Magnetospirillum sp. XM-1: one gene and its partner. The protein of the gene in region 2 binds, or shares a complex with, the protein of the main gene of each other region. Links are inferred from orthologs where the notes say so. Each region holds a gene or a part of one and is shown on either strand. Other genes may lie near its edges.

Region 1 (7,143 bases), 1.9 Mb from region 2 along the record:
GGCGCAGCATCAGTTCGACGCGGTCGCGGGCGGCGTAGGCGCGGTCGGGGCGGCTTTCGCTGGCCTCGGCGTCGCGGTAGCGCGAGATGGCGGTGTCCCACTGCTTGCCCGCCTGGGCGGCCATGCCCGACAGATAGGCCAGCTTGCCGATGTCGCGCTTGGACAGGCCGGGGCCCATCATGGCATCGACGATGCGCGCCGCTCCCTTGGAATCGCCGGCCTGGGCCACGGTGCGCGCCGCCACCTCGCCGATGCCGATGCGCAGGTTGCGCGGCCAGGTCTTGATGTCCTCGGGCGCCAGGCGCAGCACCAAAGCGTGCTTGTTGGGGTCGGGCAGCGAACGGGCCGAGGCGGCGGCCAGGAACAGCTGCACCTTGGCGTCGCCCTTCAGGGCCGGGGTGGACAGGTCGACGATGGCGTCGGCGTCGCGGCCCATCAGGAAGCTGGCGGCGCCGCGCACCGCCCGGTAGGGCGGCGTGTCGACGATCAAGGGGTCCACCGCCGCCATCACCCGCAGCTCGCCCAGCGCCTCGGCGCCGAAGCCGTTAGCCACGTAGTGGCGGGCGATCTCCATGCGCTGGGCGTTCTTCTCGTCGGGCCGCACATGGGCCAGGCGGCTGATCAGCTTGCGGTGGTCGTCCACGAACTTGTCGTTGCCGCCGCGCATCCACTTGGAGATGTCCAGCGGACCGGTGGTCATCACGTCGGCGCCCATATTGCCGTCGGTGGCCACCTTGCCGCCGCCGGGGCCTTCGGCGGCCAGCATGGGCGACAGGTACAGGCCGCCCGGCTGGGTGATCTCCACCGTCTCGCGGTTGGCGTCCAGGCGCACGGTGTCGGCGCGGGGAATCATGGCGATGCCCTGGGCCGAGGGCAGCAATTCGGCGCCGGGATATTCCCGTCCCTGGCGCACGCCGGCGCCGATGGCGGGAACCGTGACCACGTGGATGAAATCGCCCACTTCCGGATCCTTAAGGATCATGGGCTGGGACCCGTCGGTGGCCTTGATCACCACGCGGCCGCGTTCCTGGAAATCCATCTGGGTGGCGACGTCGAAGCCGGCCTTGGGGGCGATGGGCTGCTCATGGATGTCCAGCACCCACAACTGGCCCTCCTTGCGCACCGAGGGATTGAAGCCCGGCCGGGTGATCATGCGCACGGCGGTGCCCTTGAAGCCCTGAACCTGCTCCACGTGCAGCACCACGTCGCCGCCAGTGCGCTTCAGGAGCTTGGTGTCCATCTCGGTCTTGAGGTCGAACACCGCCCACAGCCAGCCCGAGCGGCGGAACACCGCGGCGCCGGTCGGCTTGTCGAAGGCGAAGCCCAGGCTGACCACCTTGCCGGTGGGCACCGGCTTGATCTCCTCGCCCGGGCGGGCGGCGGCTTCGCCCTCGGCGGCGGCGGCGGCGGCCGGGGCGGCCTTGCCGTTGCCGTTGGGCGGGGGCGAAGGGGGGGGCTTGGCCGGAGCGGCGGCCTCGGCCGGGGGAAGTCCGTCCAGGGGCTTCAACGCCGGCGGCTGTTCCTCGGTGCCCGGCGCCGGCGCCAGGGGAGGGGCGGCGGCGCCGTTGGCGCGCGGCGGCGGCGGCGCGCCGGCCGGGCGGACCAGATCCACGGCGACGCGGGGACCGCTGGTGAAGTGGCGGACCCGCATGCCGGGGGGCAGCGACAGGACCACCGAGGTGCCCTTGCCGTTGGGCTTGGCCTCGAGGAAGCCCACGTCGGGCGGCAGCGACGCCTTCAGCGAGGTGACGTTGACGTTGGCCGGGCGGTCGAAATTGATGGAGACCGTGGCCCCGGCCTCGTCGACGGAATAGCCGACCGGCTTGGGCCAGTCGAAGACCAGCCGGTTGAAGCCGGTATGCTCGCCGCCCCTGACCATCAGGTCGGTGGCCGGGCCCTGGGGCTGGGCGGGTGCGGCCGGGGCCGGCTTGGCGGGCTCGGCGGCCTTGACCGGTTCGGCGGGCTTGGCGGTTTCCGGGGCCTTGGCGGGGGCCTTCTGGCCGGGCGGCAACTCGGCGGGCGGCAGGCCGGCGGGAATTTCGGCCGGGGGAATGGCCTGTTCCGGCGGCGGCGGCGGGGCCGAGGACGAGGCGGGCTTCTTGTCCTCGGACAGGTCGACCACCACGGAATTGGTCCCGGTCTGGAAGCTCTTCACCTGGACCGGCACGGCCAGCGGAAAGGTGACCATCCTGCGGTCGGGCGACAGGGTGACGCCCTTGAGATAGCGGGCCAGCGGCTTCAACACCACCTTGGGGTCGCCGGCGATGGGCCGGTCGAAGCGGACGATCAGCTGGCTGTTGACCGTCTCGGCCGAGAATTTCACCGGGGCGTCCCAGTCGAACACCATGCGGCCGAAGCCGTCGTGCTCGGCGGCGCGCGGCGAGCTTTGCGCCAAAGCGGGGAAGACCGGGCCGAGGATGAGCGAGAGCAGGACGACAAGCGAGGCGAGCAGGCCGGGGATCAGACAGCGGGAATCGCTCGCGCTCGCGGGCGCTTTCTCTGGCCGTCCGGTTGGGGCTTGCTCGGCAGCCTTCATGGAAGGCTAGTCGAAACTTGCCAGCAGCGCGTCGATTTCGGCCTGGTTGGTCGCGTTGCCGGGCAGCTGCGGGCCGTTGAGGAGGTCCTGGTCGGTCAGCGGCTTGGATTCCTTCTGGGAACCGTCGTCATAGGTGCCGCCGAACATCTTGACCAGGCTTTCCACCCGGTCTTCGATTTCCTTCAGCGCCTTGACCACCTTGGTGATGCGCTGTCCGGTGATGTCCTGGAACGTACAGGCCTCGAAGATGCGGGTGGTGATCTCGTCCAGGCGGTTGGCCACCTCCTGGTCGAGCATGGGAGAGAGCGAGCCCAGGCTTTCGGCCGCGTCCATGATCTCGTTGGTCGCGGCCTCGGTGGCGCCGACGATGGCGTCAAGCTCGTCGGTCGCCGAGGCGATGAACTCGTTCTTGATCTCGCCGGGCCGAAGCGCGGCGATCTCTTCCTTGGCGGCATGGATGTAACTGGCCAGGGATTCCAGCTCGCGATAGAGCCGCAAATCCCCGGCGCCGATATCCCCCGTCATGGTTTCGAGCATCGCCCGAACCACTTCCCCGATCTGGTCGACATGGATGGTCTCGCCATGCTCGGCCCGAATGGCGTCCAAGCGAAGCTCTAAATCGCGGTCAACGCCCTTCGCCGACATGGCTGCAGAACCCCCCAAGGTCGTCAGAATTCGCCCAGCACGCTCACCATCTTGGTCTTCAACGTTTCGGCGTTGAAGGGCTTGACGATGTAGTTGGACACGCCCGCTTCCTTGGCGGCGATGACGTTCTCCGACTTGGACTCGGCGGTCACCATGATGAAGGGGATCGGCTTCAGCTTGGCATCGGCGCGCACCTCGCGCAGCAACTGCAGGCCGGTCATGGGTTCCATGTTCCAGTCGGAAATCACCAGACCGTAATTGCCCACGCGAAGCATCTGCAACGCCATGGCGCCATCAGTGGCCTCATCAACGTTGTTGAAACCCAGCTGCTTCAGCAGGTTTCTGATGATTCGCAACATCGTCTTGTAATCATCGACGATGAGGACGTTCATATTCTTATCGACAGCCATCCATCCGCTCCTTCGAGACACTAGCCGCCAGAAACCGAAAAAACCGGTAACCTACGAATTTTCCTAGTTAAGATGGGGGACCGCACTTGCGCAAGTCATTTTTTATGCAATCCCCCGACAATCACCCGCCCGAGGCCGCCCTTGGCATCGGTATCTGGCGTCTTTGTGCCAATTCGGCAGTAACTGCCTTGGCCTTGGACGGGTCCATTTCAGCCATGATCGGAGCAACACGTTGTTCCTTCATGCGCTCTATCACTTCCAGCAGGATATTCATATCCAGCTGTTCGAAAATCTTCGCCGCTTCCTTCGGCTTCATATTTTCGTAAATCTTGACCAGGGAGCGCATCTTGTTGTCTTCCTGGTCGTTGTATTGACGCAGCAACCCTTCGATGGTGTTCTGCAGCGTCTTCATCTCGGCGACCTTGCGGTCGATCTGATCCTCGGCGGCCTTGAGCAGGGCCTCGCGCTTTTCGATGTCCTTCTCGCGCACGTCCAGCGTGCCGCGCCGCTCCTGCAGCTTTTGCAGCACGTCCAGTTCGGTCTGGCTCATGCCGGCGCCGGGATCGGTGCTGGTCGGGGTGGCGGCGGGCGCCTGGGCCGGCGTGGCGGCGGCGGGCTGCGGCTGGGCCGGGGTGGCGGGGGTGGCCGGAGGCGCGGCCTTGGGAGGCTGCTGCGCCTGCAGTTCGGCCACCGAGAAGGATTCGATGCCAAGAATGCCCTTGAAGATGTCGCCGACCCGAAGCGACAGCATCAGCACGCCGGCGAAGATCAGCACGGGCAGCACCCGGACGATGGGGGCCTTGGCCTCGGGCTTCGCGGCCTTGGCCGTCCGGGACGGGCCGGGTGGCTGCACCCTGATGGGGCCGGGCGTGGGCTTGCGGGTCTTGGCGGCCATGATGCGCCCCTACCGCATGGACTGGAGCGCGCGCAGCAGCTCGCGCTCGGCTTCGGAACGGTCGTCGCTGTCGCCTTCCGAGGCGGCGGCGGCGGCGGCGATGGCGGCGGCCCGGTTGCCGGCCATGCGGGGCGGCGGCATGGTGGGCGTGGACGCGGTGCCGATCTGGGCGCCCCCACCCGCTCCCATGGCGCGGGGTTCGGGCGCGGCCTTGGCCCCGTCGGCGCGGGCTCCGCGCACGGCGTTCTCCAGGCGGTTGGCCATGGTGTCGGCGCGCTCGATCATGAAGGCCAGGTCGTCACGCAGCGATTGCGCCTTCTCCACCCGCTCCTGCAGGGTCTGGCCGGATTCCTCGGCGGCCTTCCGGAGCTTGGGGATGGAGGATTCGGCGCGCAGCGTCGCCTCGTTAAAGGCGGCGATGGTCTTGGCCAGGTCGTCGCGGTTCTTGCGCAAGCTGGACAGGCGCTGATTCAGCATCCAGGCATAGCCGATGGTGGCGATCAGCAGCACGGAAACCACGAGGTCGAGGACGACTTTCCAATCCACGGCGATCACCCGGACTTGATGGTGGATTCATCCACCTGAATGGCGATGTGCTGGCCCTTGCGCCCCATGCGGCCGCGGAACATGGCCACCTCGCCGCAGCGCATGTCGATGGGCGAATCGGCGGTGGCGTTCAGCATGAATTTCGAGCCGGGCTTCCAGTTCAGGACCTCGCGCAGGTTCATCACCTGCTCGTCGAGGACCGCCTCCAGTTCCACCTCGGTCAGCCACAGCTCTTCGGCCAAGTGGGTTTCCCAGATGGAGTCGCGGCCGAACTTTTCACCCATGAACATCTGCAGCAGCAGCTCGCGGACGGGTTCCAGGGTGGCGTAGGGCAGCAGCAGTTCAAGGCGGCCGCCGCGGTCTTCCATGTCGATGCGCAGCTTGGCGACGATGGCGGCGTTGCTGGGGCGCGAGATGGTGGCGAAGCGCGGGTTGGTTTCCAGGCGGTCGAAGCGGAAGGTGACGGGCGACAGCGGATCGAAGGCCGCCGACAGGTCGGACAGCACCACGTGGACCATGCGCTCGACCAGGTTGCGTTCGATGGTGGTGTAGGGGCGGCCCTCGATGCGCATGGCCGCGGTGCCGCGCCGGCCGCCCAGCAGCACGTCGACGATGGAGTAGATCAGCGACGAATCGACGGTCAGCAGGCCGAAATTGTCCCATTCCTCGGCCTTGAACACCGCCAGCATGGCGGGCAGCGGAATGGAGTTCAGGTAGTCGCCGAAACGCAGCGACAAAATGTTGTCCAGCGAGACTTCCACGTTGTCCGACGTGAAATTGCGCATGGAGGTGGACATCATGCGGACCAGGCGGTCGAACACCACTTCCAGCATGGGAAGGCGTTCGTACGACACCAGGGCGGAATTGAGGATGGCCTGGATGCCCGACTTGTCGCCCGCTCCGCCGATGTCGTCGTCGAAGCCCAGCAGCGAATCGATTTCGTCCTGGTTCAGAACGCGGGTGGCGTCCTTGGCCACCGCCGCCTGGGTCTCGCCGGTGCTGTCGCCGGCGCCGAGCATGGCTTCCCATTCGGCGGCCATGTCGCCGCCGTCGCCGCCACCGCCGCCGGCGTCACCGCCGCCACCGCCGCCGCCGCCGTTGTCGTCGCCGGCCATGGCGGCCCATTCCTTCATCAGGGCCTCTTCGTCCTCGGCCCCGCGGGTGGTTCCACCGTCGTCGTTCATCGCCATGTCGGCCTTTCCCGCCGGCCCACTACTGGACCAGCATTTCCTTGAACAAGACGTCGTTGACCTTGACCGGCTTGACCGCGGCGTTGACGCGGGTCAGCAGCTCCTCGCGCAGGAGATGCATGCCGGAGGCGCCCTGCAGGTCCTCGACCCGCAGCTCGCGCAGGTAAATTTGGAAATTGTCGATGATGCGCGGCAGCATCTGCTCGACGCGGGGCTGGTCGGTGACCGCCTCCAGCTCGAGCGCGACGCGCAGCTTCAAGAAGGCCTGCTTGCGCCCGGTGGTCTGGAGGTTGACCAGCATCTCGGGCAGATCCATGAACGACGCCGCCTGCACCGCCTTAGGGGGCGGCGGGGGGGCGGCGGCCTCGGGGGCCGCATGGTCGTCCTTCTTGCCCAAGAGCTTGTCGAGCAGCCCCGAGAAATAGACGCCCGCACCGGCGCCGCCCAACAGCAGGATGGGCAGCACGATGATCAGGATCTTCTTGATCGGCAGCTTTTTGGACGGTGACTCGGATACCTCTTCCGAACCTTCGCCTTCCTCGAAATCTTCTTCCAGATCTTCGGCCATGGCCCTCTTCCGCCGCTCGGGGCGCGCGGGCCCACCGGGGCCACACGTGCGCACCTTAGAAACTAGACCCTTGCGGTTAACAGAAGGTTGAGCCGGCGCAAAAGATAGGGATTCGACCCGATCGTTTCCGCACGCTCTTCCCCCACCACGCGGCCACGATAGCAATGCCGGGGGGAGGCGGCAATAACTGCCCGGCAAGCCCTGCCCCGACGGGAGGGGGAGGCGGGAAAAATGGCGGAAATGCGTGATTCCTGAAATTGGCACGCTGTCTGCAAGGAAGGCGGCGCAAGCAATTGCCACCCAGGATCGAACCATGCAGAACACATCCTACATCGCACTTTCCCGTCAGGCCG
Region 2 (7,234 bases):
CAGCACGTCCCGGCATGACAAGCGGTGCCCGTCATTCGACCATGTAGCCCACATGGCGGACGGTGGCGATCAGCGCTTTTCCGGGATGGGGCGTCTCCAGCTTGCGCCGCAGGGCGGCGATGTGCTGGTCGAGGGCCCGGTCGTCCGGATTCCAGCTTCGTCCCAGCGCCCGCAAGGACAGCATGTCACGGGTCATGGGCGCACCGCGATTGTCCAGCAGGGCCGACAGGACCTTGGCCTCGGTCCGCGACAGCGTCACCAGGGCGCCGTGGGGCAGGCTGACCTGCCGCGAACGCGGATTGAACCGGAAGCCGGACGCCGTGATGGTCTCGGTCCGTGGCTCCGCCCCCGGCTCCTCGCCCAGCGAGGGGGGGTGTATGCGCCGCAGCACGCTGTGGATGCGGGCCAGCAATTCGCGTGCGAAAAACGGCTTCGACAGGCAGTCGTCCGCCCCCATCTCCAGATAGATGGTCCGGTCGATGGGATCCGATCGGGAACTGAGGAGGATGAGGCCGGGACGGGACGGCCGGGACATCAGCCAACGCGCGATGTCCAATCCTGAAATGTCGCCGAAATTGGTTCCCAGCACCACCAGGCTGGGATTGCACCGGCCAATTTCCCGCTGCGCCGTCGCGGCGTCGTCGAGAAAAATCGCCTCGAACATTTCGTCGGCCAGGTATCCCGCCATGGTTTGCGCCGTCATGCGGTCATTGTCGGCGAAGACGATTGTATGGTGCATCGTAGCTCCCGTCACGGGACCAAGCCTTAGATGAATATCTTATCGACAAGATTCAACTGCCGACCTCTTCATTGTCAGTGAAAATCCTATTGAGATGTAATTGCCGTGTCAATATGCACAAGTAATTGTACGTATGCATCTGCAATCTGTTTCGTATACATCTTGATTTTCCTCACGAATCCCCATGCAGGCATGGCGAAATGTAAGGAAATTTACGCATTCCTTACGTTTTTCAGACTTTTGCCTTCGGCGCCCTATCACCATGTGGTGCTGCCTCGGGGCGGTCCTCACAAAATGCATGTATGCCAAAGAGTAGGGAGGCGGCGCGCCGATCTCTGCATGTAAAGGAATGGTGAGATGGCTACAAAGCAGAGGTTGAAACTCTTGCTATCGCGCATGACAATAATAGTAGCGCCCATGTCAAGGGCGCTGCGTAGGGGATTGTGCCTTCTGTAGGTTTGAATACTGATATAGATTTTTTGTGAACATCTTAAAACCATAAATTACAAAATCTCATCCAATGTTAATTGGGAGTAATCATGAAGACATCTTCAGCGGAGGTGGCGCCCATGGTTGTTTCCCTGGCCGCTGCCATTGACATACGAAATATCGGCGAACTGGCCGATCGGATCAAAGCATGCCTCGCCGGGGCGACGGCCGTGAATGTGGATGCGCAAGCCTTCGAGACCGGCGACGTGACCCTGATCCAGGTTCTGGCGGCGGCCGGAAAGGCGGCGGCGGAGCGGGGAATTTCTTTCAAGATCGTCAATGCCGGCCCGGATCTGGCGGCTTTGTTCGATCGCTGCGGCGTCGAGGGCTTCATTCATTGCCAGCAGGAAGGGTGAACCATGCCCAAAACAGTGTTGTGTGTCGATGATTCGGCCAGCATGCGCCAGATGGTGCGCCTCGCCCTTACCAGCGATGGCTACGCGGTGGTCGAGGCGGTTGACGGGCGCGATGCCCTCGGCAAGGCTCGGGGGATGGTCGCCGACCTGGTGATCACCGATCTCAATATGCCGAACATGGACGGTCTGTCGTTCATCCGGGAGTTGCGGGGCGTCAGCGCTTACAAGGGCGTCCCCATCATCTTCCTGACCACCGAATCGGACGACGACAAGAAGGGCGAGGCCAAAAGCGCCGGCGCGACCGCCTGGATCACCAAGCCGTTCCAGCCCGAGCGCCTGCTGGCCATCGTCAAGAAGGTCCTGGGATGACCCCCGGGGCTCCCGATCCCGCCGAGACGTTCCGGCAGGAGGCCCAAGACCTGCTGATTCAGCTCGAGGACGTGCTGCTCGACCTGGACGGCAATCCCGGCGACCGCGAGTTGATCGACACCGCCTTTCGCGCGCTGCACACGCTCAAGGGATCGGGGGCGATGTTTGGCTTCGACGACCTCGCCCGGTTCGCCCATACGGTCGAGAACACCTTCGACCGCCTGCGCCGGACCGGCGCCGAGCCCAGCCGCGAACTGATCGCCGTCGCCCTGTCCGCCAAGGATTTCATGCGCCAGCTGATTCAATCCCCCGGCGAGGCGGAAGCCGCGATCGGAGACGGGCTGGTCCAGGACCTGCTGCGCCACGGGCCGCCCGCCTCGTTGCCCGAGACGACCGGTCCGTGCGCCGCGGCGCCGCGGCCGGCGGAGCCCAAGGCGGCTCCCGTCCTCTACGACATCGTCTTCGCGCTGCCTCCGGACGCTCTGCTGCGCGGCACCAACCCGCTGCGGCTGCTGGACGAATTGCGCGACATGGGCGAATGCACGGTCGCCGCCGACCTTGGGCCGGTTCCGGCCATCGACGACCTCGATCCCGAGCGCAGCTACCTGAAGTGGCGGGTGCGCCTCGCCACCTCCCAGCCGCGCTCGGCCATCGACGAGGTTTTCATGTTCGTGCTCGACGACATGGAACTGTCGGTGACGACCATGGCGCCCGAGGCGGCGGCCTCACCCCCCGAGCCCCACCCGGCGGCGGAGGCGCATCCCGCCGGCGAGCCGGTCTCGAACCGGGGCATGGCGAAGCGGGACCCGGCGGGGAACGGCATCCGCATTCCCGCCGAGCGAATCGACAATCTCATGGACCGGGTCGGCGAACTGGTCATCGCGCAGTCCCGGCTGCGCCAGCTGGCCCAGGGCAGCCTCGATTCGACGCTGCGCTCGGTGTCGGAGGATATCGAGCGCCTGTCGTCGGAACTGCGCGTCACCACCATGGGCATCCGTATGGTCCCCATCGGGCAGCTGTTCGCCCGCTTCCGCCGCGTCGTCCACGACCTGTCGCGCGAACTCGGCAAGGACGTGCAGCTGGAGACGTCGGGCGAGGAGACCGAGCTGGACAAGACCGTCATCGAAAGCCTGAACGATCCCCTGGTCCACCTGATCCGCAACGCCATCGACCATGGCCTGGAGACTGCGGCCGAGCGTGAGGCGGCCGGCAAGCCGCGGGCCGGAACCCTGTCGCTTGAAGCGCGCCACGCCGGAGCGCAGGTGCTGATCACTATTCGTGACGACGGCCGGGGGATGAACCGCCAGCGCATCCGCGCCAAGGCGGTGGAGGCGGGGTGGCTGTCGGATATGGGCGACGTTCCCGACGCCGAGCTGTTCCAGATGATCTTCCGGCCGGGCTTCTCGACCGCCGCGACGGTGACCAACGTTTCCGGGCGCGGCGTCGGCATGGACGTGGTCAAGCGCACCATCGACGCCCTGCACGGCTTCATCGACGTCTCCAGCCCGCCCGGCCGGGGAGCCCAGGTCACCCTGAGGCTGCCCCTGACCCTGGCCATCATCGATGGGCTGCTGGTGCGCGTCGGCGGCGGCCGCTACGTCCTTCCCCTGTCGACGGTGGAGGAATGCGTCGAGCTGTCCGAGGCCGACAATCAGCGCTCGACCGGCCGCTCCTTCCTCAACATCCGGGACGAGCTGGTTCCCTTTTTGCGCCTGCGCGACCTGTTCAAGGTCCAGGGACCCGCCGACCCATACCCCAAGGTGGTGATCGTCACGGCCGGCGACCAGCGGGTCGGGCTGGTGGTCGACCAGATCATCGGCGACCACCAGACGGTCATCAAATCCTTGTCCAAGCTGCATGCGGACGTTGCCGCCTTTTCCGGCGCCACCATTCTGGGCGACGGCACGGTGGCCCTGATCCTGGACGTGGTCAACCTGATCGCGGCCGGCCGCATTCAGGAGATGCGGTTGAAGGCGTCCTAGAAGGAGAGGGCCATGGCGGCGTCCGAATCGGCACGGGAAGTGGTGACCCTGGAAATGCAGGGCGAAGTCTTCGCCATCGATGCCCATTGGGTCCGCGAGATCCTCGACATGGTGCCGGTCACCGAAGTGCCCAACGCTCGGCCGTTCGTCAGCGGATTGATCAACGTGCGCGGAAAGGTGGTGCCGCTGGCCGACCTGCGTCTGCGCTTCGGCATGCCGCAATCGCCGCCGACCGTCGACACCCGCGTCATCGTCATCGACGCCATGGTCGACGGCGAACCGACGGCGGTGGGAATTCTGGCCGACCGTGTCTACGAAGTCACCGAAATCGCCCCCGCCGCCATCGAGGAGACGCCTCGCATCGGCCTGCGCTGGCGGCCCGAATACATCAGCGGCATCGGCAAGCTGGGGGGCGATTTCATCATCATCCTCGACATGGAACAGGTCTTGGCCGTCGGGTCGGCAGCGGCGCAATAGACGGCGGCGGGAAAAGGAGATCTCGATATGCGCGTGACGATCAAATTGAAGTTGGTGGCCGCCTTTGGCGCAATCATCCTGCTGATGGCGATTTCCGGCATGGTGGCCATCCAGGCGTCATCGGCCATTCGAGACCGTCTGGGCCTCATTGTCGATTCCTCGGCGGAAAAGGTGCGCCTCGCCATGGAGATGCGCGACAACCTCGGCACCGTGGCGCGCAATCAGGCCCAGCTCATCATCGAGGAAACCGACGAGGGCATGCAGCGCGAGATCAACAGCATCGACGCGCAGGCCAAGGAGATCCGCCAGTTCGAGGTACAGCTGCGGAACATTTCCTCCCCCGAAGAGAAGGCCAAGCTGGATGAGTTCCTTCGGCTGCTGGACGCCTATTTCGGCGGCGTGTCCAAGGTCCGCGACATCGCCGTGCGCAACTCGGCGGTGCAGGGGCGCAAGTTGCTGGACGGCGATGGCAACCGCGCCTTCGACGCCGTCCGGGAGCCCCTTCTGGCCCTGGCCGGGCGCACCGACCTGCCGCAGGCGGCGCCCGTGGCGAACCGCATGCTCTCCCAGCTGGATCGCCTGCAAATGCTTGAACGCGACATCTTGCTCGAGGCCGACGACGCCGCCGTCGCCCGCCTGGACAAGACGGTGCAGGCGACGCTTCTGGAGATTTCCGGTCTGCGCGGCCAATTGGACAAGGCGCTGACCGGCGAGGAGGACCGTCGGCGGTTCGAGGCGCTGGGCGAACGGCTGGCGCGCGCGCTTAAGATCGACGAGCAGATCCGCATCCTCGGCGCCGACAATTCCAATGCCCGCGCCTACGCTCTTTTGCGCAAGGAGGTTCGGCCGATCCGGCTGCAGGCCGAGAAGTTCATCGAGGAGGTGGTCGCCAGGGCCGAACAGGGCATGAAGGCGGACAAGGCCGAAAGCGACCGCGCCTATGAAACCGGCCGCACCGTGCTGATCGGCGTGCTGCTGGCGTCGCTGGTCACCGCGATCGGAGCCGGAATTTGGATCATCTCCTCCATCAGCCGGGGCCTGGCCCGGGCGGGCGCGCTGGCGCAGGCGGTGGCGGGCGGCGACCTGACCGAAACCGCCGAGGTCGTCTCCCGCGACGAGATCGGCGATCTGCTCGGCCATCTCAATGAAATGGTCGATCGGCTGCGCACGGTGGTCGGCGAGGTGTCCAATGCCGTCGGCAACGTCTCGGCCGGCAGCGAGGAACTGTCGTCCAGCGCCGAGGAACTGTCGCAGGGCGCCACCGAGCAGGCGTCGTCCACCGAGGAGGCCTCGTCGGCCATGGAGGAGATGGCCGCCAACATCAAGCAGAACGCCGACAATGCCGGCCAGACCGAGAAGATCGCCCGCCAGTCCGCCGCCGACGCCCAGAACAGCGGCCTCGCGGTGGAGAAGGCGGTGCTGGCCATGCAGACCATCGCCGAGAAGATCGTCATCGTCCAGGAAATCGCCCGCCAGACCGATCTGCTGGCGTTGAACGCCGCGGTCGAGGCGGCCCGGGCCGGCGAACACGGCAAGGGCTTCGCCGTGGTCGCCTCGGAGGTGCGCAAACTGGCCGAACGCAGCCAGGCGGCGGCCACCGAGATCAGCTCGCTGTCCTCCGATACGGTGAAGAGCGCCCAGGATGCCGGCCAGATGCTGGCCCGGCTGGTGCCCGACATCAAGAAGACCGCCGATCTGATCGAGGAAATCTCCGCCGCCTGCCGCGAGCAGGACATCGGGTCCGAGCAGATCAACCAGGCCATTCAGCAACTCGACACCGTCACCCAGCAGAATGCCGGGGCATCCGAGCAGATGGCCGCCACATCCGAGGAACTGGCCGCCCAGGCCGAGCAATTGCTGAAGAGCATCGCCTTCTTCCATCTCGGCGGCGCGGAGGCGCCGGCGGCCGCGGCGATGGCGGCACGGCCGAAGGCGCCTCCGGCGCGTTCTGCCCAGGCCCCCGCCGCCCTCGGCAAGGCGGCGACGCCCGCCATGAAGAAAAAGCCGCCGACGCCCATGGGACCGGCGAAGCTCGGCGGTGGCGGCAACGGACGCGGACGCAAGGCCGGCATCCATCTCGACCTGGTCGGAGGAGCGCCGGACAGGACCGACGCCGAGTTTGAACGCTACTAGAGTCCGGCTCCCTTGGCCTTGATCACGGAGGTTCCCATGCCGGCCCGCGCCGCGACCCTCTCGGCGGACAAATTCGTCACACTCGGCGTTGGCCGGGAGGTCTTCGCCGTCGGTGTCGATGCCGTCCGCGAGATCCTCGACCTGCAGCCCATGGCCGCCTTGCCCAACGCGCCGCCGTTCCTGATGGGGATCATCGACGTGCGCGGCGAGGTGGTGCCGATCATCAGCCTGCGGTGCAAGCTGGGACTGTCGCCCGACGTTCCCGGCGAACACACCCGCATCCTCGTCACCGAGATTTCCATCGAGGGCCATGTGCTGTTGCTGGGATTGATGGCCGACCGGGTGTTCGAGGTCACCGCCCTCGACGAAAGCTGCATCGACACGCCGCCGGATATCGGCGTCCGCTGGCGCTCCGACTACATTCGCGCCATCGGCCGGCGGACCGGACAGTTCGTCATCGTCTTCGACCTCGCCCGTCTGTTTTCCTCCGAGGATATCGCCTTGCTGGCGGAAGGGGCGGAAGGGTGACCAAAGCCGGGGCAGCCGATGACAGCGATCACGAGTTCCTGCTGTCGCAGCGGGATTTCGAGCGGTTGGCGCATTTCGTCAGCGGGCACACCGGCATCCGTCTGCCGCCGGTCAAGCGGGCAATGGTGGAGGGGCGCCTGCGCCGCCGTGTCCGCGCCCTG

The links.
Region 1: the proteins of XM1_RS11610 (region 2) and XM1_RS20185 are in contact, whole or in part, in a solved structure (PDB 1A0O), measured with the Escherichia coli proteins. The link is inferred for Magnetospirillum sp. XM-1 from one-to-one orthologs.

Annotation. Positions count from the first base shown.
Region 1 is NZ_LN997848.1:4,406,730-4,413,872, reverse strand. Bases 1,899-4,791 are described here. They hold XM1_RS20185 (response regulator), read right to left. Parts: upstream 3,592-4,791; coding sequence 3,205-3,591; downstream 1,899-3,204. Other genes in these bases: XM1_RS20175 (DUF6468 domain-containing protein), read right to left, coding at 4,496-4,791; XM1_RS20180 (MotE family protein), read right to left, coding at 3,713-4,486; XM1_RS20190 (protein phosphatase CheZ), read right to left, coding at 2,543-3,142; XM1_RS20195 (tetratricopeptide repeat protein), read right to left, coding at 1,899-2,536. In the rest of the region: more of XM1_RS20195, read right to left, coding at 1-1,898; more of XM1_RS20175, read right to left, coding at 4,792-5,032; flagellar motor switch protein FliM, read right to left, coding at 5,038-6,222; XM1_RS20165 (flagellar basal body-associated FliL family protein), read right to left, coding at 6,245-6,790; flagellar basal-body rod protein FlgF, read left to right, coding at 7,104-7,143. UniProt on the Escherichia coli protein: Involved in the transmission of sensory signals from the chemoreceptors to the flagellar motors.
Region 2 is NZ_LN997848.1:2,468,598-2,475,831, forward strand. The notes cover bases 1,459-4,442. They hold XM1_RS11610 (chemotaxis protein CheA), read left to right. Parts: upstream 1,459-1,949; coding sequence 1,950-3,935; downstream 3,936-4,442. Other genes in these bases: XM1_RS11600 (STAS domain-containing protein), read left to right, coding at 1,459-1,584; XM1_RS11605 (response regulator), read left to right, coding at 1,588-1,953; XM1_RS11615 (chemotaxis protein CheW), read left to right, coding at 3,948-4,412; XM1_RS11620 (methyl-accepting chemotaxis protein), read left to right, coding at 4,440-4,442. Outside these bases: XM1_RS11595 (response regulator transcription factor), read right to left, coding at 32-739; more of XM1_RS11600, read left to right, coding at 1,309-1,458; more of XM1_RS11620, read left to right, coding at 4,443-6,545; XM1_RS11625 (chemotaxis protein CheW), read left to right, coding at 6,582-7,073; XM1_RS11630 (protein-glutamate O-methyltransferase CheR), read left to right, coding at 7,070-7,234. UniProt on the Escherichia coli protein: Involved in the transmission of sensory signals from the chemoreceptors to the flagellar motors. CheA is autophosphorylated; it can transfer its phosphate group to either CheB or CheY.